One region of the Caballeronia sp. DA-9 genome, then DNA from elsewhere that is predicted to be linked to it. Evidence: riboswitches for the same ligand, from Rfam matches in the RefSeq annotation. Region 1 holds a riboswitch; each other region holds the start of a gene.

What was found. Region 1 has a riboswitch for cobalamin ahead of cobW (cobalamin biosynthesis protein CobW). Riboswitches for the same ligand answer to the same signal wherever they lie in the genome.
Region 2: it holds a riboswitch for cobalamin, as region 1 does, so the genes downstream of both, ACRWA7_RS20160 (TonB-dependent receptor domain-containing protein) here and cobW (cobalamin biosynthesis protein CobW) in region 1, are expected to answer to the same signal.
Region 3: it holds a riboswitch for cobalamin, as region 1 does, so the genes downstream of both, ACRWA7_RS00210 (TonB-dependent receptor) here and cobW (cobalamin biosynthesis protein CobW) in region 1, are expected to answer to the same signal.

The regions. Positions count from the first base shown of each region.
Region 1 is NZ_CP195132.1:365,101-372,863, reverse strand. Features, by position in the region: gene ACRWA7_RS07985 (ATP-binding protein) at 1-963, opposite strand, end outside; gene cobN (cobaltochelatase subunit CobN) at 960-4,733, opposite strand; gene cobW (cobalamin biosynthesis protein CobW) at 4,737-5,825, opposite strand; cobalamin riboswitch at 6,004-6,275, opposite strand; cobalamin riboswitch at 6,366-6,652, shown strand; gene ACRWA7_RS07970 (cobalamin biosynthesis protein) at 6,789-7,163, shown strand; gene cobO (cob(I)yrinic acid a,c-diamide adenosyltransferase) at 7,183-7,763, shown strand, end outside.
Region 2 is NZ_CP195133.1:871,999-879,761, forward strand. Features, by position in the region: gene ACRWA7_RS20140 (EVE domain-containing protein) at 1-41, opposite strand, end outside; RNA gene ssrS (6S RNA) at 193-374, opposite strand; gene ACRWA7_RS20150 (cell division protein ZapA) at 523-837, opposite strand; gene ACRWA7_RS20155 (ATPase) at 834-1,217, opposite strand; cobalamin riboswitch at 1,545-1,845, shown strand; gene ACRWA7_RS20160 (TonB-dependent receptor domain-containing protein) at 1,918-3,783, shown strand; gene ACRWA7_RS20165 (FecCD family ABC transporter permease) at 3,819-4,811, shown strand; gene ACRWA7_RS20170 (ABC transporter ATP-binding protein) at 4,808-5,599, shown strand; gene cobT (nicotinate-nucleotide--dimethylbenzimidazole phosphoribosyltransferase) at 5,608-6,657, shown strand; gene ACRWA7_RS20180 (adenosylcobinamide-GDP ribazoletransferase) at 6,665-7,426, shown strand; gene cobC (alpha-ribazole phosphatase) at 7,411-7,763, shown strand, end outside.
Region 3 is NZ_CP195131.1:49,032-56,794, forward strand. Features, by position in the region: gene ACRWA7_RS00200 (ketopantoate reductase family protein) at 1-647, shown strand, start outside; gene ACRWA7_RS00205 (bifunctional helix-turn-helix transcriptional regulator/GNAT family N-acetyltransferase) at 653-1,627, opposite strand; adenosylcobalamin (AdoCbl) riboswitch at 1,828-1,976, shown strand; gene ACRWA7_RS00210 (TonB-dependent receptor) at 2,194-4,365, shown strand; gene ACRWA7_RS00215 (ABC transporter ATP-binding protein) at 4,368-5,159, shown strand; gene ACRWA7_RS00220 (ABC transporter substrate-binding protein) at 5,156-6,118, shown strand; gene ACRWA7_RS00225 (FecCD family ABC transporter permease) at 6,115-7,134, shown strand; gene ACRWA7_RS00230 (FAD-binding oxidoreductase) at 7,153-7,763, opposite strand, start outside.

The DNA.
Region 1 (7,763 bases):
CGGCATGTAGCCGAAATCGGAATCGCCGGGGTTTTGCTGCGACTGCTGCGGCTGTTGCGCGTCGTGCTCGCGCTGCCGGTTACGTTCATTACTTTGCACGCTTGCCGATCCATGATCCACCTTCCGCCGATGCAAAAGAACCGCTTCCGCCACCCGTTCAACATGGTCCACGCGAACCGCGCCCGCCTCTTCCCATGCAGCCAGTGCACGCGCCGCACGCAACATCACGAGATCGGCGCGCAAGCCGTCCACATGCGCCTCAATGCAAAGCGCGCTGACGCGGGAATGAACGGTGTCATCGAACTCGAGACTTGAAAGCGCAACGCGCGCGCCATGAAGCCTTTGCACCAAGGCGTCTTGCCGCGCTGCAAAACGCGCACGGAACGATTCCGGGTCGGTATCGAATGCAAGCCGCGCCTTGACGATCTCGCGCCGTATGTTTGCATCGAAGCAATTGTGCAGTTCCACTGCCAGCCCGAAACGATCGAGCAGTTGCGGCCTGAGTTCGCCTTCCTCCGGATTCATTGTTCCAATCAACACGAAGCGCGCTTCATGCCGATGCGAAATGCCATCGCGCTCGATCAAGTTCATGCCGCTCGCAGCCACGTCCAGCAATTGATCCACAAGCTGATTCGGCAGAAGATTCACTTCATCCACGTACAGCACGCCTTCATGCGCCCGGGCCAGCAAACCCGGCGAAAATCGCACTCCGCCATCGCGTAACGCGGCTTCAATATCCAGCGATCCAATCAGTTGCTCTTCACTGGCGCCCAACGGCAAGGTAACGAATCGGCCTTCAGGAAGCAGTTCGGCAAGCGCGCGGGCCGTGGTTGACTTTGCCGTGCCACGCGGACCGCTGACCAGCACGCCGCCAAGCGCCGGATCGACGGCGGCGAGCAATAGTGCTTGCTGCAAGGGCCTTTGCGCGACCAACGCGGCAAAAGGAAAGAGGATGTCGTTCACGTTCGTAGCCCTTCGAGTTGCTGTTCGGCATTCAGCAGATGGTGTTCGATTTGCGCCTGATAGCCGCCCGGACTTTGCCACAAGCCACGCTGAATGGCTTCGGTCAAACGTTCGCAGATGGAATGCAGTGCATGCGGATTGTGCTGCTGCATGAATCCGCGTGTATCGGCGTCGTTCACATAGGCATCGGCGACAAGCGCGTATTGATGATCCGATACGACTCGCGCGGTAGCGTCATATCCAAAGAGATAATCCACGGTCGCCGCGAGTTCGGACGCGCCTTTGTAACCATGACGCTTCACGCCGTCGATCCATTTCGGGTTGACCACGCGCGAGCGGATCACGCGCGAAATCTCTTCCTGCAAGGTGCGTATGCGTGGCGATGCGGGATTGCTGTGATCGGCGTTGTACGCTTGCGGCTGCGCGCCCGAAAGATGGCGCACGGCCGCCACCATGCCGCCCTGGAACTGGTGATAGTCGTTTGAATCGAGCAGGTCATGCTCGCGGTTGTCCTGGTTCTGAACCACCACGTCGAGCGTCGACAAACGCGCGCCAAACGATTCCCGCGCGTCCACGCCATCGCCCGTTTGCGAGTATGCGTAGCCGCCGGCACTCTGAAATCCGCGTGCGAGATCCGCGTCGTTCTGCCATTGCCTCGCGTCGATCATCTCCTGCAAGCCCGCGCCATACGCACCGGGTTTCGTGCTGAACACGCGCCAGCCTGCACGCAAACGCGCTTGCCTCGCGTCGAGTCCACGGGCAATGTGTTCGTCGCGTTCCCGCATGATGCGCGCGCGGATTGGATTGATGTCTTCGCCTTCATCGTCGAGTTCGGCGACCGCCTGAACAGCGGCATCGAAGAGATGCATCAGGTTCGCGAATGCATCGCGAAAGAAGCCCGATACACGCAGCGTCACGTCAATACGCGGCCGGTTGAAAATCGTGATCGGCAAGATCTCGAAGTCCGTCACGCGATTGCTGCCCGCCGCCCATTTCGGACGCACGCCGATCAACGCCATTGCCTGCGCGATATCGTCGCCGCCCGTACGCATGGTCGCAGTGCCCCACACCGACAGACCGATCGCGCGCGGGTAATCGCCATGCTCCTGAAGATGCCTTTCAATGAGCATGTTTGCGGACTTCAAGCCAAGCGTCCACGCGGCGCGTGTGGGTACGGCGCGGGTATCGACGGAGTAGAAGTTGCGCCCGGTGGGAAGAACGTCCGGTCTGCCGCGCGATGGCGAGCCGCTCGGACCCGGCGGCACAAAACGTCCGTCGAGACCGCGCTGAAGCTGCAGCAGTTCTTGCGGACCACACGCATCGAGCCGGCTCACCAGATCGCCGTTTAGCCGCTCGAGCACTTGCGATGTGTGCGGTCCAATGGCATCCGCATTGCCTTCCAGCAGCGATGTTGCAAGCAGTTCAAGACGCTCGCGCGTATCGCCGTGATGGCGCCAGGGTGCATTGACCATGCGCGCGAGTTCGGCCGGGCGCGGTCCGGTCCATGCCGCGGTCCAGTCGGCATCCAGAGGATCGAATGCTTCGCCCAATTGCAGATCGCGAGCCAGCGCGGTCAGCACGCTCGCGTTTTCGCCCTGCCCGTCGCCAGTTGGATAACGGCCTAACGCAAGCAACGTGTCGCGGCGTTGAACGCCCTGTGGCGACACGCCAAACACATGCAGGCCATCGCGGATCTGCGCCTCTTTAAGCTCACACAGATATGCGTCCGCACGATTGAGCAATGCGTTTTCCGTGTCGGCGTCGCGCGGCTTTTCGAGTCCCAGTTCTTCATGCAGCTTATGCTCCACGATGCTTGCCAGAATCGTCTTTCGCAACAGCTTCGCGCGGCGCGGATCGACCATCAGCGCTTCGTAATACTCATCGACCTGACGTTCGAGGTCTTGCAAAGGCCCATAGTTTTCAGCGCGCGTGAGCGGCGGCATCAGGTGGTCGATGATCACCGCTTGTGCACGCCGCTTCGCCTGGCTGCCCTCGCCGGGGTCGTTGACAATGAATGGATACAGATGCGGCATTGCGCCAAGGGTCAGGTCGGGCCAGCACGACGCGCTCAACGCGACGCTCTTGCCCGGCAGCCATTCCAGATTGCCGTGCTTGCCCACGTGCACGACTGCATCGACGTTAAAGCGCAAGCGCAGCCAGAAGTAGAACGCGAGATACGAATGCGGCGGCACGAGTTCGGCATCGTGATAGCTCGCATAGTCGCCGCGTTCGCGAGAGCGCGCCGGTTGAATGCCGACGAACACCTGCCCGCAGCGCCAGCCCGCGATCATGAAGCGGCCGCGCCGCACGGTGGGATCACTTTCGGGCGGACCCCAGCGAGCGCTCACTTCTTGCTGTACGTCGACAGGGAGCTTGTGGAATGCGTCGAGATAGTCATCGAGCGCAAGGCTCTGCAACGCGGGACGCATGTCGCGCACGACCGGATCATTGGTCACGCCGGAGGTCAGCGCCTGCATCAATGCGTCGCCGTCGACGGGAATTTCCTGCGTTCCATATCCTGCGCGCGCGAGCATGGACAGAATGTTCACGACGGATGCCGGCGTATCGAGCCCCACGCCATTACCAATGCGCCCTTCGCTCAGCGGATAGTTTGCGAGCACGAGCGCGATACGCTTCTCGGCGTTTGGCGCGTGCCGCAGGCGACACCAGCGCCGGCTCAATTCAGCGACGAATCGCACGCGCTCTGGATCGGGCTGATACCGCACGACATCGACCTGCGTTGCCTTGCATCTGTATGCAAGGCCTTTGAAGCTGATCGCGCGCGTGATGATGCGGCCGTCCACTTCAGGCAGCGCGACGTGCATGGCTATATCGCGCGATGTCAGCCCGTGATTGTCCTTCACCCAGTCGTCGCGATTACCGCCGCTCAGAATGACCTGCAGCACGGGTGCGTCGCCCGCGAGTTCGAACGGCGCGGGGTCGTCAATGACGCCGGCCGCGAACGAGGTCGTGTTCAATACCAGCGATGCATGGTTATCCGCGCACAGTTGCTGCACGACTTCGCGGCTCAACGGGTCCTTGAGCGACGCCATTGCAATCGGCAACGGATTCAGCCCTTGCGCTTCGAGTGCGTCGATCAACGCGTCGAATACATCGGTATTTCCGGACTGCAAATGGGCGCGATAGAACAACACGGCGACCACGGGCGCGTTCTGCGTCCATCTTTTCCGCCAGTCATCCACAGTCGCGATCTGCCGCGCCGGATGATAGATCGCGACCGCAGGCAACGGAACCGGCGGGTCGGCTTCGCGCCCATATCCCAGCGCACTGAACGCAATACAACGTAGAAACGCTTCCGCATTTTGCGCGCCGCCCTCACGCAGATAACGCCAGAGCTGATCGCACAACGCGGGCTCCGCCGTGCTCTTGGCAACAAGGTTCGGATCTTCCTGCAAGTCGCCGGAGAACATCACGAGCATCTGACCGTTCTTGCGTGCCAGCGTGGTAATGCTCTCGATGCCGTAAGGCCAGTAAGCCTCGCCGCCCAGATGATCGATCACGATCACGCGTGCATGCTTGAGCACATCGTCGACGTAAAAATCAACCGACGCCGGTTGACGCAAGAACGCCTGGTTGGCGAGGCGCACGGCTGGAAATTGGGCTTCGAGATTCGGCACCACGCTCGCAAGAAGCGACAGCGTGGTGTCGGCCGAACTCAGCACGACAATAGGCGCCGGCGTCTGGTCGATGCGCATGACGCCCGCGGCGTCATCGACAAAACCACCGGGCGTCGTGCGTAACAGATGCACGGCTTAGGCCTGGACCGGTGCGTTGGCGAGCGCGTCGAGCAGCGCGTGTTGAAGGCGCTCCTGATCGAGATCTTCTCCGATCAACACGAAGCGGCTGGTTGCGTCGGCCGACTCGGCGGCTGTCCATCGGCGATCGAAGTATGTATCGAACCGCTGTCCCACGCCTTGAACGACAAGGCGCATAGGCGTGCCCGGCAACGCGGCGAAACCCTTCACGCGATAGATCGTGTTGGCATTAACCAGCGTGCGCAACGCCGCGACCGCCGCCTCGCGCGACTCGACGCGCGCCTGCACCACGACAGAATCGAAATCGTCGTGATGATGATCCGCGTGGCCCTCGTCGTCCGCCGAACCGTGATGATCCGCGCGCAGGTGAATCGTTGCCTCCGACGCCGCTTCGAGTCCGAGCAAGGTATGCAGATCGAGTTGCCCCATCTGCGCCGGAACGATCTTCACGCCCGCCGGAATCTCGCCAAGAATCAGTGTTTCGACGGCGCGTTGCTGCGCTTCATCGATGAGATCGGTCTTGTTGAGAATCACGAGATCCGCCGACGCCAACTGGTCTTCGAACAACTCATGCAATGGCGATTCATGATCGAGATTCGGATCGGCGCGGCGTTGTTCGTCCACGGCTTGCGGGTTGGCAGCAAACTGGCCGCTTGCCGCAGCGGGACCATCGACCACGGTTACAACGGCGTCAACAGTGAACGCATTCTTGATCGACGGCCAGTTGAACGCCTGGACCAGCGGCTTGGGCAATGCAAGGCCCGACGTCTCGATCAACACATGATCGATCTGCTCACGGCGCTCGACGAGTTGCTCCATGACCGGATAAAACTCTTCCTGCACGGTGCAGCAGAGACATCCGTTCGAAAGCTCATAAAGGTTCGGTTGATCTGTCGCGCTTTCGTCCTCGCAACCGATGTTGCAGCCCTTGAGAATCTCGCCGTCGATACCCAGTTCGCCGAATTCGTTCACGATCACCGCGATCCGCAAACCTTTGGCGTTTTCAAGGATGTGCCGCATCAACGTGGTCTTGCCGCTGCCGAGGAAACCCGTGACGACAGTGACCGGGATTTTGCGCATTTGCATCCGTTGCTCCGTTGTATCGATTGTCCGCTGTCGCCGGAAACAACCTGAAGCGCCGTTGTGTCACGCAAGCAATAAGTGCCGCTCGCGCCGCCACCTGACACGCATACAAAGCTGCAATCCGGAAAAGCATGATGAAAGTGTCGAGCATGTGCCGCATCCCCGCGGCACTGGTCGCTCCAAGTGCTGATTCGTTCCGGCCGGTATCCGGGCTGGCGAAAATGCCGCTTCACCTTCCCGCATGCAATACGCATGCAGTGGTGTTCGAAGCCGGCTTTGCTGCGCGAAGCGTGATATGGCGTGAGGCAATGCCTGAAACGTCGCGCAACTTTCGCTTACCGTTGCGGGGGCAGCGCAGGTTGGCGCGCACGAGGATCCGGCGGCGCTCCCTGCTTCCCGTTTAACTGCGCGCGGCAGAGACCGCGCGCGAGCACCAGAAACTGCGCCAAGTCTAGGCTCGCGAGGCGTCGCGGTCAAGATTGCGGCGATTCACGGCCAAGAATAAGGGAACGGGAAAGCCGAGCGCTAGCACGCATCCCTGTGCTATCTTTGGCGCGCGTCTGGTGCTCACGCGCGCTTTTCCTGCGCGCGTAGTTAAACGGGAAACAGGATGCAGGAGCGCTTATTCCTGGCGTCTTGCCGCATATGAAAAACCTGTGCTGTCCCCGCAACGGTACGCGACCCACGCTGGTTCGGATTGTTCGGTTGCTTCCTGGCGACCTGTCGGACCTCAGCGTACATTTGCTTCACTGCCACTGCTCCCAGGAGCGGGAAGGCTCAAGCGAATGCGGTCGCCAAGCCCGGATACCGGCCAGCGCAAGTGGCGCGTCACAGACGCGCCGGACGCCGCATCCGCGAGGGACGGATGAAGGACGTAACGCATTTATCGTCTTACATGAATTCATATTCGCAGTGTTCTTGCCGGCTTTGTCGCGTGCGTTTCAGACTCGCGGATGGAGCACGATCGTGAGCACTTGGGTCATCGGCATAGGGTGCAGGCGCGGCGTGAGCGTGGCGCAGATTCAAGCGGCGGTCTTCACGGCCCTCGAAGCTGCGTCGATCTCGAAGGTCCGCGCGTTGGCATCGATTGATGACAAGCAGGATGAAACCGCGCTGCTCGAATTCGCCGCACTTCACCACTTGCCCATAGCGTTTTTTTCGAAGGAACGCGTCGCGCAAGTGCCTACGTGTGCGTCGGAACAGGTCCGGACGCTTATCGGTGTAGATGGAGTATGCGAGCCTTGCGCGCTGCTTGCGTCGCGTCATGGCCGGATCGTGCGGGCCAAAATCGCGCTGGATGGCGTGACCGTGGCTATTGCCGAAGACAAGCCAAATAACTGACAGTAACCGGGAAAACGTGATGAAAACGGATGAAGAATCGCACCTGCGCATGACGCAGCGGCGCAAGGAAGGCCACGAGAAAAAGCAGGCGCAGGCGTCGGTTGAAAAGGGCCTGCTGATCGTGAATACGGGCACGGGAAAAGGCAAGACCACGGCGGCCTTTGGCATGGCCGTGCGCGTGCTTGGCCACGGCATGCGGCTTGGCGTGGTGCAGTTCATCAAAGGCGCGTTGCACACGTCCGAACGCGATTTCCTCGGCGCAATCGCCAACTGCGATTTCATCACGATGGGCGACGGCTATACCTGGGACACGCAGAATCGCGATGCCGATATCGCCACGGCTCGAAAAGGCTGGGACGCGGCGCGCCAGATGATCGAAAGCGGCGAATATCAGATGGTCGTGTTCGACGAACTCTGCACGGTGCTGAAGTACGAGTACCTGCCACTCGATGAAGTGCTCGGTGTGCTCAACGCACGGCCCCCGATGCTGCATGTCGTCGTCACGGGACGTCACGCGCCGGAAGCGTTGGTGGAGGCCGCGGACCTCGTGACGGAGATGCGCGCGGTCAAGCATCCGTATCGCGAGCAAGGGGTAAAGGC
Region 2 (7,763 bases), on a different replicon from region 1:
CTCGCTTCGTCCGGTTCTGACTTCATCAGCCAATAGCGCATGAACGTGGCTCGCGGAAAAAGATGCGCTGCTTGAATGTTCACAGCACACCCGTACAAAAAGAAAACGGCATCGGAAAATTTCCGACGCCGTTCGCTTGGGTCAAGCATGTTACGTGCAGCCTTGCGCGCAACTTCACGCATGCTGCTCAATCAGGTCCCCGCCCAAGCCGCTAGGCCGGCATCCTGAACCTGGGTTCAAGATTGGTCGCAGTAAGCAACACCTTGGGCTCATCAGACAGAGTGACGCGCTCGCCAGTGCTACAAGATCCCACAACCGTGCACAATGGCATTGGTTCAAGGAATATATGACCTTGGCAAACCAGGCAGGGAGCAATCACTGTACACCAATCGTCCCGACGATGCAGCACTGATACAGGAAAACTTTATGTCGATTGCATGGCGTCGAACCGTGTGCGCAATGCAATAACGTCCACGACATCACATGCGCCCCAAGCGTTAGCAAACATGTGCACGCTGGAATTCACTGCGCTTCGTATTGTGAAATCACCACGCCAAGCTGTTCATTCATTTGATGCATGGTGCGGCGAATTTCTTCGGCAGGGAACGCTTCGCCGTGACGCACGCTGTTCTGCAACTTGAGCAATTCCGACGCAAGCGACAACGCCGCCATTACCGCAATCCGATCCGTGCCACGCACGCTGCTTGCATTGCGCACCTTCGACATTTCCGCATCCACGCGCGCAACCGCTTCACGCAGTGCACCTTCCGTTTCTGGCGAGCAAGCGAGGCGGTACGGCGCGCCAAGAATGGATACCTCGATCTGCTTGGTCGTCATGCCTTTTCTCCGTGATGGTGTGATTCCTCGTGCAACGCGCCGTGCGCCGCTTCGGCGGTGTCCGGTTCGATGCTGGCATCGGGAGGCAAAAGGGCAAGCTGGTTATCCGGCTCGGGTGCGCTTTTCGCGCGCGGCAATTTTTCGAGAATTGCGTTGAGACGAACTTGCGCATCGTCGATTTTCGCCGATAACGAATCACGCTCCGCCATCAGGGCGTCGCGTTCCTCGCGCATTTGCGCGAGTTCTTCCTGCGCACCCGCAAACTCCGCGCGCAACTGGTCGAGTTGCTGGGCAATTGCGTCATGCGCCTGATGATGGCGTTCGCTGATCTTGATCAGCCGGCCAATATTTTGTGACAGTGATTCGAGTTCGTTGAGCATGTGCTGCGTCCTCTTAAGACCTCGCATTTTAGCGCGCTTCGCTGGCGCTTCAGAAATTTGGTTCGTTTCCAGACGTAACAGCAGTTGGAAGTCAATGCATTGGCGCGAGCCTTTATTCGTAAGGGGAAATGATTTATCCAGTTAAATTCCGCCGCCATTCGACTGCGTGACGGCGAGCCAATCGGCGCTTTTCAAACTACCGCTTCAAATTTGTTCGAAACTTGTCTGACCGCATGAAAACACGGGTGAATCGAACGCCCGATCAAATGCGGCAATGTCCCGCACGGCGGCATGTTCCCGCTTTCTTGACGGGTTCGCGCGCCGCTCTTAAACTCGCGCCACCTTGGTGCTCGCGCACGCTTGATCCAGCATGCGCAGTTAAACGGGAAGCAGGGAGCAAAGTCCGCCTGGACCGCGCCAACCTGCGCTGCCCCCGCAACGGTAAGCGACCGCAACGCAAGTTGCAAGCCGGTCCCACGCGTAACGTCCGGCCGCCTCGCGGCATTTCAACGGCATTTCACGACTCGAAATGGCACGGACGCCACGCTTATGCCACTGCGCCTTTGGCGCGGGAAGGCGGGCCGACGCGTCGTCAGCCCGGATACCGGCCTCGGGGAGAGCATCGCCTCGCGGCCGTGCTCGTCACGCATGGACTTGCGGGGAGCGGGTCGCGCATGCATTTACAGGATCGTCCTACATCATGGTTTCACCCATTACCCGCGCCGTGCTGCTGCTTTGCGGCAGTTTACCCGTTGTCGCGAGTGCCCAGTCCGTATCGGCAACTACCGTGGGTTCCAGCGAACCTGTCACGCTTGCGCCCGTCGTGGTGACGACGACTCGCGCGCCGCAAAAACTCGCCGATTCCATCGCGCAGACAACGCTTTTCGATCAGCAGGATATCGCCGATACTAATGCCACCGACGTCGCCGGCCTGCTCGCGCTCGGCGCAGGCGCGCAGATCACGCGCAACGGCGGCCCGGGTTCGAGCGCGAGCTTGTTCTTGCGCGGTGCGTCGTCGGCGCAGTCGCTCGTGTTGATCGATGGCGTGCGGGTGGAATCCGCCGGACTGGGCGCCGCGCAACTCTCGCAACTCATGCTCGATCAGATCGACCACGTGGAAGTGGTGAACGGTAATGTGTCGGCGCTGTATGGATCGAGTGCGGTGGGCGGCGTCGTGCAGATCTTCACGAAGGACGGCGGCGATCATCCGCCGCGCTTCAACTTCGAGAACGAGGTAGGCAGCTATCACACGCAGCGCCAGCAGGTTGGCGCAAACGGCGCGCTTGATAAAGACGGGCGCACCACCTTCAGCGTGACGCTCTCGCGCGAAAAGACGGACGGGTTTTCATCGATCGATCCGGCAACCTCGCCGAATGTGAACCCGAATGCGAACGGCTATCTCAACGAGAGCGTGTCGGCAACGTTGCGGCACCAGTTCTCGAGCAAATGGGACGCGGGCGTGCGCTTCCTGCAATCAAACGGTATCAATAGTTTCGATAACGCTTTCGGCCTGCCCACCGACGACAACGAATCGCACAACCGCGTGCGCTCTACTTCGGTGTTTGCGAACGGCAAGATCACCGATAACTGGACCACGCATTTCACCGTGGCGCAGGGGCAGGACCGTGCGAACACGGAGTTGAACGGCGTCTACGACAGCAAGTTCAATTCCGAAAACCGTCAATACACCTGGCAGAACGATCTCGCGCTGACGCCGGACCACAAGTTTGTGTTCGGCTATGAACATCTCGACCAGACTCTGGATTCGGATCAGCTCACCGCGCCGGATCGCCATGTGAATTCGGGTTTCGCGGGTTACGTGGGCAACTTCGGCGCGAATCAATTTCAGGCGAACGTGCGGCGCGACCAGTATTCGGATTTTGGCGGCGCCAATAGTTATTACCTCGGCTACGGCTACTATTTCGATGCCCACTGGAAAGCCACGCTCAGCTATTCCGACGCATTCCGCGCGCCGAGCTTCGACGATCTGTACTATCCGTTCAGCGGCAATCCATCGATACAACCCGAGCGCAGCCACTCGGTCGAAGGCGCGCTGCAATATGCATCGGGCGCGGTGGGAATCCTGCGGCTGACCGCATTCCAGACGCGTTACACGAACCTGATCGACTACGTGTCGGACGGCAGCGGCTTTTTTATCGCGCAGAATGTGGGGCGCGCGAAAGTGCAGGGACTTGAAGGATCGTGGCAAGGGCATGTGGGACGCACGGATGTCCGCGCGTCGTTCACGCTGCAAAATCCTGTCGATGAAACCAATCAGCAGGACCTCACGCGCCGCGCCCGGCGTTTTGCGACGCTCGCCGTGAACCGGTCGATAGGCGGCTGGCGCGTCGGCGGCGAATGGATCACGAGCGGCGCACGCGAGGACTTCGATTCCACGCTCGGCGGTTATGGTTTGGTGAATCTGTCGGCGCGGTATGACATCACGAAGTCGTGGTACGTCGGCGCGCGCATCGACAACCTGTTCAACAAGGACTATCAGCTTGCGTATTCGTACAACACGCCACGGCGCGGCGTCTACATCACGCTCGGCTGGCAGCAGCGGTGAAGCGCGATAACGCCAGGCGGATGGCCGCCCCGCGCATGGACGCCCAACGCGCCTTCATGATCTGGATCGCGCTCGCCTTCGCGGCGGCGGCCGTGCTGATTGCGTCGCTGGCAATTGGAAGCGTGCCCGTGTCGCCCGCGCGCGTCATGCATGCGCTTGTATCGCCGGGTAATGACGTGCTCGACGAAATCGTGCGTAGCCTGCGTTTGCCGCGCGCGCTTGGCGGCTTTGCATCGGGCGCGTTGCTCGCGATGGCCGGCGCGCTGCTGCAAGTCCTGCTGCGCAATCCGCTGGCCGAACCGTATGTGCTGGGCGTGTCCGGCGGCGCGGCGGCGTTCGCGCTTGCCGCCATGCTGTTCTCGATGTCATGGTGGAGTGTCGACGTTGCCGCATTCGCCGGCGCGTTTTTATCGATACTGCTCGTCCTCGGCCTTGCCCGGCGAGAGTTATGGCGTGGCGAACCGCAGGATGCATCGCCGAGATTGTTGCTCACCGGCGCGGTGATCGCGGCGGGTTGGGGCGCGTTGATCACACTGATGCTTGCCATTGCGCCCGAGAACCGCCTGCGCGGCATGGTGTTCTGGCTGACCGGCGACCTGAACGGTGTTGCAATGCCCTGGCCCGGGTTGATTGCCTTGGTGATCGCGCTGATCGCGATCGTGCCCGCGGCGCCGCAACTCAACGTGCTGCTGCGCGGCGATATTGCCGCCGAAGCGCTCGGCGTGCGCGTCGTGCGTTTGCGCTTGCGCGTGTATCTGGTGGCGTCGCTCGCGGCTGCCGCCGCTGTTACCACCGCCGGGACGATTGGTTTTATCGGGCTCGTGGTGCCGCATGTCTTGCGGCTCGCGTTCGGTAACGACCAGCGCATGGTGCTGCCTGCATCCGCGCTCGCGGGCGGCTTTGCTGTGATGGGCGCCGACCTGATCGCGCGCACCGTGATTGCTCCGGCGCAGTTGCCAGTGGGCGTCATCACGGCGCTGATCGGCGTGCCGGTATTCTTGTGGATGCTGCTGAGGCGCGTGCGATGAACGGACTTCACGTCAACCAGCTTACCTTGCGCGCAGGGGATCGCGTACTGGTCGCAGCGCTCACGCAGACTTTCGCGCCCGGCGAAATGTGGTGCATCGCGGGGCCGAATGGCGCGGGCAAGACAACCTTGATATCGGCGCTTGCGGGGTTATTGAAGGAAGCCGGGGAATCGATTTCCCTCGATGGACGCGCGCTTCGCGAATGGCGCTCGAATGATCTGGCGCGTCGCCGCGCATTGATGCCCCAAGCTTCGCACGATGCATTCAGCGCGAACGTTCTCGATACGGTCATGCTCAACCGCTTTCCGCATCTGACCGGCTGGGGTTGGGAGAGCGACGCGGATCGTGCGGCCGCGCACGGGGCGCTGGAAACGCTGGACCTCGCCGCATTTGCGTCACGCGATATCCAGTCGCTTTCCGGCGGCGAACGTCAACGCGTTGCACTGGCCGCGGCCTTATGCCAGGAGGCGCCGCTTTTATTGCTCGATGAACCGCTTTCGCATCTCGACCTGCATCATCAGATCGATTGTCTCGAAGCGTTGAGCGCGTGGGTCACGACTCGCGAACGCAGCGTGATTTTCTCGTGCCACGATTTGAACCTTGCCCGGCGTTTCGCCACGCACGCCTTGCTGCTCGATGGCGCTGGCCACGCGCACGCAGGCCTCGCGCGCGAGGTCCTTACGCCCGAGCGCGCCGGCGCCGCATTCGGTTATCCGCTAACCTTGATCCAGCAGGACGGACACGAAGCGCTCGTGCCTGCCCTGCGTCCAATGTTCAAATCACCATGAACCCGACCATGCCCGACACATTTCCCCGCGCTGAACCGCTCGACCGGTCGGCGACAGCCGAGTTGCAACACGTCATCGATACCAAGACAAAACCGCCCGGAAGCCTTGGCCGGCTGGAATCGCTTGGCCTTCAGATCGGGCTGATCCAACGGACGGCGCGCCCGCGTATCGAGCGTCCGGTCATGATCGTTTTCGCCGGCGATCACGGCATTGCAGCCGAAGGCGTAAGTCCGTTTCCGCAAGAAGTGACCGTGCAGATGGTCGCGAATTTCGTCGTGGGCGGGGCGGCGATCAACGCGTTGTCGAAGGTATCGGGCATGACGCTCGAAGTCGTGGACGCGGGCGTGGCGAGCACATTGCCGCCGGCCGAAGGGTTTGTCGACGCCGCCATCCGCCGCGGCGGCACGCGCAACTTCGCCCACGAACCTGCCATGACGCGCGACGAGGCGTTGCAGGCCATCGCGCGTGGCGCAGAACGCGTGCGGTATCACGCGGCGCTTGGCACCAATGTGATCGGCTTCGGTGAAATGGGCATCGCGAATACGTCGGCGGCGGCGTGCTTGATGAGCCGTATCTGTGCGGTAGAAATAGATGCGTGCGTTGGGCGCGGCACCGGACTCGACGACGCCGGCCTGAACCGCAAGCGCGACGTGCTCGCAGCGGCGTTGAAAAAGCACGCTGTGTCCGCTGATTCAGTCGATACGCTCGCGACCTTTGGCGGCTTTGAAATCGCGATGATCGTGGGCGGTTTTCTCGCGGCGGCCGAAGCGCGGATGACGATTCTGGTGGATGGTTTTATCGTGACGTCGGCGCTGCTCGTCGCCCACGCAATCAATCCTGCCGTGCTCGATTACTGCGTGTTCGCGCATGCATCGGATGAAACGGGGCATCGGCGGATGCTCGACTATTTCGACGCAAAGCCCTTGCTGCAGCTTGGGCTTCGGCTTGGCGAAGGAACCGGCGCGGCGCTCGCGTTGCCGTTGTTGCGCGCAGCGGTGGCGTTCATCAACGAGATGGCGAGCTTCGAATCGGCCGGCGTTTCCGACAAGACCGCGTGATGCCTCCATGAACCGGCCTTCGCGGGAACTTCGATATTTCTTCACCGCGCTCGGGTATTTCACCCGCGTGCCGGTGCCGCGTTGGGTCGGCTTCGAGGCGGATTATCTGAACGCGGCGGCACGCTATTTTCCGTTGATCGGCGTGTTGATTGGCGGCTTTGGCGCAGTGGTTTATCTCGCTGCATTGCGGGTTTTTCCAGCGGGCGTGGCCGTGTTGTTATCGATGGCGGCAACGCTGCTCATAACCGGCGCGTTCCATGAAGACGGGCTGGCGGATTGCGCCGATGCGTTCGGCGGCGCTTATACCCGCGACGACACGCTGCGCATCATGCACGACTCGCGCATTGGCGCGTTCGGGGCGATTGCGTTGATCGTGGCGCTGGCTTTGAAATGGCAGACGCTGGCTTCAATGTTGCCTTTACGTACCTCCTGGATGATCGTCGCCGCGCACGCCGCAAGCCGCACCTTCGCGATTAGCTACCTCTGCACGCTCGATTATGTCCGTGCCGAAGGCAAGGCGAAACCGGTCGCGCAGAAGATGAGTGCTGGCGCATTCATGTTGGCGGCGGTGATCGGATTGCCCTGGTTGTTCTGGCCCGACTGGCGGCTTGGCTGCGTGACGATCGTGGCGCTGGGCGCGATGCGGTTTTTTATCGGGCGGTATTTTGTCAGGCGCATCGGCGGTTATACCGGCGATTGCCTCGGCTTCGCACAGCAGCTTTTTGAACTCGCAATCTACCTGACCGGACTTGCATGGATCTCGTCCTGATTCGTCATCCGGCGGTGGGTATCGATGCCGGGATTTGCTATGGCCGCACGGATGTTCCGCTTCGTGCGAACGCCGCCGAATCCGCGCGTCTGCTGAGCGAGCGTTTGCAGACGTTGAAAGTGCCCGACGCCAGCGGCGGTTTATACACAAGCCCCTTGAGCCGATGCCGCTTGTTAGCTGAAGCATTAGGCCCCGTCCACGCCTGCGATGCACGGTTGCAGGAACTCGATTTCGGCGCATGGGAAGGGCAGCGATGGGACGGCCTGGATCGCGCGATGCTCGATGCATGGGCGGCCGATCTGGAGCACGCGCGCGAGCATGGCGGCGAGAGTGTCGC
Region 3 (7,763 bases), on a different replicon from region 1:
AATTTGGCGGCGCGCTCGCGGGTCAACGTCTCGAGTCGGTGGATCCGGCAGGCGCGGTATTGGCAGTGCTGCCGCCGTCGCAAGCTTCTGGATGCGTCGTGCATATTTCATCGTCGATTGCAGAGCCAGGCGTGATCAGGAAAGGCCACGGCAATGAGCTGATCATCGGGCCCGGGTCTGCGCGGCTCGCTGATCGCGCAGCCAACGCCATAGAGCTTTTGCGCCGCGCCCGGTTTGACGTGGTTGCCTCCAACGACATTCGTCGCGACATCTGGGTCAAGCTGTGGGGCAACATGACCATGAATCCGATCAGCGCAATCACGCGCTCGACCGGCGACGTGATCCTCGACGATCCGCTCACGAAGGAACTCGTGGTTGCCGTCATGGAAGAAGCGCGGCGCATTGGCAAGGCGATCGGGATTGAACTGACCATGACCACCGACGCCCGCAACGCGCTGACACGCAAGCTCGGCGCGTTCAAGACGTCGATGCTTCAGGACGTGGAAGCCGGCCGCCAGTTGGAGATCGAAGCGATTCTTGGCGCGCCCTGTGAGATTGCATCGAAGGCGGGAATTCCAGCGCCGTTCCTGAGCGTGTTGTATGGCCTTGTGGGGCAGTTGAACGCAAACCTCGTCAGGCGAACCTGATCGCATCAAAGCAAGACCGTACCGCGACTGAACCGTTGCTCCACGACTTTGCTTCCCCACTGATCTCCTTCGGCTTCTTCGATCAATCGAAAGCCAAACGACTCGTAAAGATGGCGCGCCGCATCCAGACCCTTGAACGTCCAGAGATATGTTTCGCTGAATCGTTCATCGACATAGTTCATGGCGTATGACATCAGTTGCCGCCCGACGCCGCAACCGCGCAGCGAATCGTCCACAATGAACCATCGCAAATGGGCAACGCCTGTGTTTTCGTTTCCATCGATTGCCAGCGAAGCGAGAACGCGATCATTTTCAATGTAGAGCCATAGCGCCTTGCCATTGGCTGGCAATGAACCGGCAAACGCCGCAAGCTCTGTCGCTACCTTCTTTTCGAAGAACACGCCAAAATTCCAGTGCGCCGAATAGAACCGTGCGTGCAAGCTTGCAATGTCACCAATACAGCCCGGCCGATACCCTTCCTGAATCCCCGTCTCCGCGATATCTCGGGCCACCGTTTCAGCAGCGTTGTCCTGCGCGAGCGCGTCGGCGTAGAGCGCGAGAGAACGGACCAGGGCCTGCTGGTCGAAGGGCGCCATGCGCCGGAGCGCGCTGGATACCTGATCCGTCGCAAACCGGTCGATTTTTTTCCGGAGCTTCTGCCCTGCCTCCGTCAAATACAACCCGGACGAACGGGCATCGTCTTTTGCGACCTCGCGCCTCACGAGCGCGCCAGCTTCCAGCTTGGCTACCTGCCTGCTCGTATTCGATTTATCCAGACGCAGGATGTTGCCCAAGGCTTTGGCGCTTATCCCTGGCGCCGTTCCAATTTCAATGATCGCGTGTACCGCGGACGGAGCGAGATCGCTGTCGGCCAGCGTTGCTCGCATGAAACCAAGCTCGCGAACCAGTTTTCGGGAGAAATTCCGGAGTTCGAGAATCGTGGTTTCTCGCGGCTTGGCGGGGATATCGACAAAGTCCATGATCGGCCCAATTGGTTGCGGTTCGCAACCAATATAGTTGTGAGCCGCAACTTGTGCAAGCTTGCGTTGCGAGCTTAGATCCATTGGTCATCGAAATAATCTGGTTTCTTCCGACGACGAATGTAATAATATTACATCGCATCTGGAGGCTGTCCGATCGCTGGTTTGTTTCGAAACTTGTCTTACGTCGATCACTTTCGCACGTAAAATGCGCGGCTACGACGTTTGGAAGCCGGCGAGAATCCGGCGCGGTCGCGCCACTGTGACTGGCCCTTTGGGGTCGGAAGTCAGACCTGGGCGTCGTAATCCAGCCAATTTTGATGGGGCGCGAAACCCCTGGAGAACCTCGCATGACCGACGCTGCCAGCGTTATCCATTTCCCTGCAAGTCCCTGTTGTCCCGATCAATCGCGTTTGCCATCCAGCGGCCGATATCCGCCCTTGGACAAAGCAACACGAACAGCTTGATTCGATTGGTCGCGGCCATGCCGTGAATCGTCAGCGCTCACACAACAGAAGTCATCGCTGCCTCGCGCGGCGAGACACGCATACGCTTTGGGGAACAAGATGGGACGAAACTGGAATTCGGCGCATAGCAGCCGGAGAAGCCGGTGCGGTTATCAATCGCGCCGTCCGAAGAGAACCGCGCTCGCGGTCCTATGTGTGCTCAGTGCGTCGCCGGTATTTGCCGATGAGACCACATCGACATTGCCGCCCGTCGTGGTGAACGACACGAACAGCATCGATACCGCGCCGCTCGCAACGCCCACACACACTGGCTCGCGCCTTGGTCTTTCGAGCCTGGACACGCCCGCGAGCGTGGAGACCGTCACCGTAAAACAGATCGCGGAACGCGGCGACCAGAGCGTCTCGGACGCCGTCACGCGCGCGACCGGATTTGTCAGCGACGGCTCGCCCGGCAATGGCGGCACGGCGTTGAGCGTGCGCGGCTTCAGCGGCCAGGAATCCGTCATGACACTCTATGACGGCACCCGCCTGTACCCGGGCGCGGGCACCATGACCTACCCTTTCGATACGTGGTCCGTCGATCGCATTGAAGTATTGCGCGGGCCTGCGTCAGTGCTGTATGGCGAGGGCGCGATAGGCGGCGTCGTGAATGTCGTGCCGAAGCAGCCGCAGCGCGACCATGCAACGACGGTGCAATTGGGTATTGGTACGGAAGGCCAGAAGCACGTTGCCTTCGATACCACGGGCGCGCTCGGCGCCATGCTCTCCTACCGCTTCTATGTCAGCGACAACCGCTCGAACGGCTGGGTGGATCGGGGTGAATCGCACACGACCGCGCTTGGCGGCGCGTTGAAACTCGATGTTTCGCCGCGCCTGTCTTTCACGCTCGACTATGACTACGGGCGCCAGCGGCCCGCGACTTATCTCGGTACGCCGGTGAACGACGGCGCGCTCGATACCTCGTTGCGCTACAAGAACTACAACGTCGGCAATCCGCTGATTGCCTACATGGATCAGTCGACGCGGCTCTCGGGCATCTATCACGCAACCGATGGCATTACGATTCGCGACCAGCTCTATTACCTGACGACGAACCGGCACTATCGCGATAGTGAAAGCTATCTGCTCGATCCATCGACGCGCGAGATTACGCGCAGCGACTACATCGAGATCATTCATCATGAGCGGCAAATCGGCAATCGTCTCGACGCGACCTTCGATGGCAACGCCATGGGTCACGCGAACCGTTTCGTCATAGGCGCGGAGGCGAACCAGATCACCTTCCAGCGCGACAGCAACACGCCTTTCGATGGTTCGTCGATGGTCAATGCCGACAGCTTCGACCCGGGCGTGTTCGCGAGCAGCGACCCGACCGTGCCGGAGTTCTACACGCGCACCCGGCAAGCCGCCCTCTTCGCCGAAGACCGCTTAGAGTTGACGCCGCGTGTGTCGGTGGTCGGGGGCGCGCGTTATGACTACGTCGATTTCTGGCGCCAGCAACTCGGCAATGGCAGCACTTTCAGCAAGACCTTGTCGAACGCTGGATGGCGTCTCGGACTTGTCTACCAGCTCACGCCGTCGATGTCCGTCTACGGACAATACACGCGCGGCGCCGACAGCGTGGGTTCGTTGATCACAATGTCGCAGGCGCAGACCGCGTTCAAGCTTGCAACTGGACAGCAACTGGAAGCCGGCGTTAAGCAGGACATCATGAACGGTCGCGGCTTCTGGACGCTCGCGCTCTATCAGATCGTGAAGAAGAACCTGTTGAGCCAGGATCCGCTCAATCCCGCGATCCAGCAGCAGGTTGGCGAACAATCGTCGCGCGGCATCGAATGGTCGGGGGCATTCAAGCTCGGCTGGGGATTTTCTATCGAGGCGAATGCGGCCTTGCTGCGCGCCCGCTACGACGACTTCAACGAGACCGTGAACGGCGTCGCGGTATCGCGCGCCGGCAACGTGCCGTTGAACATCCCGGAGCAGACGGCCAACCTGTGGCTGACCTACAGGCCCGCAGCGGACTGGGTAATCGGTTCGGGCCTGCGCTACGTTGGCCGGCGATACGGCGACAATGCCAATTCCGTCGACGTGCCTTCGTACACGGTCTTCGACCTGTCCGCACAATGGCAAGCCACGCGGCAGGTCAACATCGCGCTTTATCTGCGCAACCTTGCCAACCGCGCTTACGCCGTGACCTCGGCGAATAACGGTACGCAATGGCTGCTCGGGCCCGCCCGGTCCGCCGAAGTCGTCGCCACCATGAACTTCTGACCATGTCCTGCGGACTTCACGTCGATCATCTAAGCTGGTCTCCCGCCGAACGCGAGCAGCACCGCCAGGCGCACTTGCTGCGCGAGATCACGCTGGATGTGGAGGCCGGGGAATTCGTCGGCCTGATCGGTCCGAATGGGAGCGGCAAGACCAGCTTGCTGCGCTGCGCATTTCGCTTTTCGAAGCCGCATGAAGGCTCGGTGTCGCTCGATCAGACCGATGTTTGGGGCGCGTCGCCGCGATGGGCCGCGCAGCGTATTGCCGTGTTGCTGCAGGAACTGCCCGATGATTTCGGCCTGACGGTCGAACAGATAGCGCGCATGGGGCGCACGCCGCACAAGCGTCTGCTCGACGGTGCCACGCCTGAGGACGCACGCATTGTTGAAGGCGCGTTGCGCGATGTCGATCTGTGGAGCGCACGGGAACGCGCGTTCGCTTCGCTCTCGGGCGGCGAGAAACAGCGTGCATTGCTGGCGCGCGCGCTGGTGCAGCGCCCAACGGTGCTGATGCTCGATGAACCCACGAACCATCTGGATCTGCGCCATCAAATCGAGTTGCTCAAGCTCGTCAAGGACCAGAACATCACGACGCTCGCCACCATGCACGACCTGAATCTTGCTGCGGCTTTTTGCGACCGGTTATATGTGATCGCGAATGGCGCGATCGTCACGCACGGCAAGCCGCACGACGTGCTGACGCCTGCCATGTTGAAGGCCGTATTCAATGTCGATGCCATCGTGGACCTTCATCCCGTTTCACGATGCCCTCGCATCACCCTCATTCACTCGACATGATCAAACCGTTCACGACTGCGTTGTTGGCGCTGCTGCTGGTCAGTTCGGAAGCACGCGCGGCGCATTATCCGGTCACGGTTCGAAGCTGCAACCGCGAAGTCGTGTTCCAGCATGCGCCCGAACACGCGGTCAGCAACGACGTCAATCTCACGGAGATGATGCTTGCGTTAGGCCTGAAGTCTCGCATGGCGGGTTATACCGGCGTCAGCGGCTGGAGCACAGGCAACGAAGCCTTGCGCGCTCAACTGAAGGGCGTGCCGGAACTCGCGCGGCAATATCCATCGGTTGAAGTGCTGGTCAATGCGGGCGTCGACTTCTATTTCGCCGGATGGAACTACGGCATGCAGGTCGGCGGTCCAGTGACGCCGGCGACACTCGCGCCACTGCACATTGCCGTGTATGAACTGAGCGAATCGTGCGCGCATGTCATGCCTCGTCCCGCCGCTACCTTCAATGACGTCTATGACGATCTGCGTAACCTGGGACGCATCTTCGACGCAGACGCCCAAGCGTCGATGCTGATGGACGACATGCAGAAGCGGCTCGCGATGGTGACGCGGCGCATTGGGAATAACGCCGCGCCGCCGCGCGTCTTCGTTTATGACAGCGGCGAGGACAAGCCCTTCACCGCAGGCGGCCTTGCGATGCCAACCGCATTGATCAAGGCTGCGGGCGGGCGCAATGTGATGGACGACGTGCAGCAAAGCTGGACCCGCGTGAGTTGGGAAAGCGTCGTGGCGCGCAATCCGCAAGCGATCGTGATTGTCGATTACGGCGCGGTAACGGCTGCGCAAAAGATTCAGTTCCTGCTCGATCAACCTGCCTTGCGCAATCTCGATGCAATCCGCGACCGGCGTTTCATCGTGATTCCATACGACAGCGCCACGCCGGGCATTCGCAACGTCGCCGCCGTGGAGACGATTGCGCATGCGCTTCATCCGAAGGCGTTCGCGCAGTGAAGCGCGCCGCTCCGGCTGTGATCGTCGCAAGCCTCGGCGTGGTGCTTGCGGTATCGGTCGTGCTTGCAACCGGCTTCGGTCCCACGTCGATAGCGCCACGTCTGACCGCGCGTATCGTGGCCGCGCATCTGTTGCACGAGCCGGGTGACTGGAACACGTCGCTCGATACCATCGTCTGGCTGATCCGCCTGCCGCGCGTGCTGCTCGCGGGCATCGTGGGCGCAGCGCTCGCGATGGTCGGCGTCGCGCTGCAGGCCGTCACGGCAAACCGCCTCGCCGATCCTCATCTGCTCGGCGTCAGTTCAGGCGCGACGCTCGGCGCGGTGGCCGCAACACTGTTTCTCGGCGCCATCTTTGGCCCGTTCACGCTGTCGATCATGGCGTTCCTGGGCGCGCTGCTCGCAACCGCGATGGTCATTGCATTGGCTCATCGCCAGGGACGGCTTGACTCCGACCGGCTGTTGCTCTCGGGGGTTGCCGTATCGTTTGTGATGCTCGCGGGCGCCAACCTGCTGCTCTATCTCGGCGACCAGCGCGCGGCGTCGTCCATCCTGTTCTGGACGCTGGGCGGCGTAGGCCTTGCGCGCTGGAGCCTGCTTGGCGTGCCTGCATCCATGGCGCTCTTCGGCGGCATTTTGCTGCTCGCGCGCCGGCGCGAACTCAACGCGCTGATGACCGGTGACCTGGCGGCGGTATCGCTGGGCGTTCCGGTAAGCAAGATGCGCTGGGAAATCTTCCTGGTCAGCGCACTCGTCACAGGCGCGATGGTCGCGGTGAGCGGCGCAATAGGTTTTGTCGGACTGGTTACGCCGCACGTGTGCCGTCCGCTGGCGGGCGCGGAACACGGGCGCTTGCTGCCGGTTTCCGCGCTCGCCGGCGCGATCCTGCTGATATGGGCCGATGCCGCCGCGCGCACGCTAATTGCGCCTGAGGACCTTCCCATAGGCGTGGTGACCGCATTGCTCGGCGGCACATTCTTTATTGCATTGATGCGCTTTGGCGGACAGTCGCGATAAGCAGGGAAGTTTGCGCTTTCAGAAAATCTTGCCCGGATTCATGATGCCGTGCGGATCGAATACCTTACGGATTTCCTTCATGAGCCGGACTTCCAGCGGGTCTTTATAGCGGCTGAAATAGTCGCGCTTGAGTTGTCCGATGCCATGTTCCGCGCTGATGCTGCCGCCATAGCGTGCGACTTCATCCAGCACTTCGGCGGTAAGCCCTTCGCCATATTGTGCGAAGAAATCGCGTGGCGCGCCGGATGGACGCGAGAGGTTGTAGTGCAGGTTGCCATCGCCGAAATGACCGAAAACAATCAATCGCACACCTGCATGATGCTTCTCCACGCGCTCACCCGCAGTTTCAAGGAAGGCCGGAATGGCTTCGATCGGCAACGACACATCGTGCTTCACATGCGGTCCATCGGCGCGCTGCGCTTCGGAGATCTCCTCGCGCAATCGCCACATGCTGTTCACTTGCGCAATTGATTCGGATACCGCAGCATCGGCGCAGAGCTCGCGTTCGAGTGCTTCGCCAATGACGGTTTCAACGAGTTCGCGCAAGGCGGTTTCATCGACAGTGTCCGCCAGTTCGATCAGTACGTAAGCCGGATGACGCTCGGCAAACGGCGCGCGCATGCCTTCCA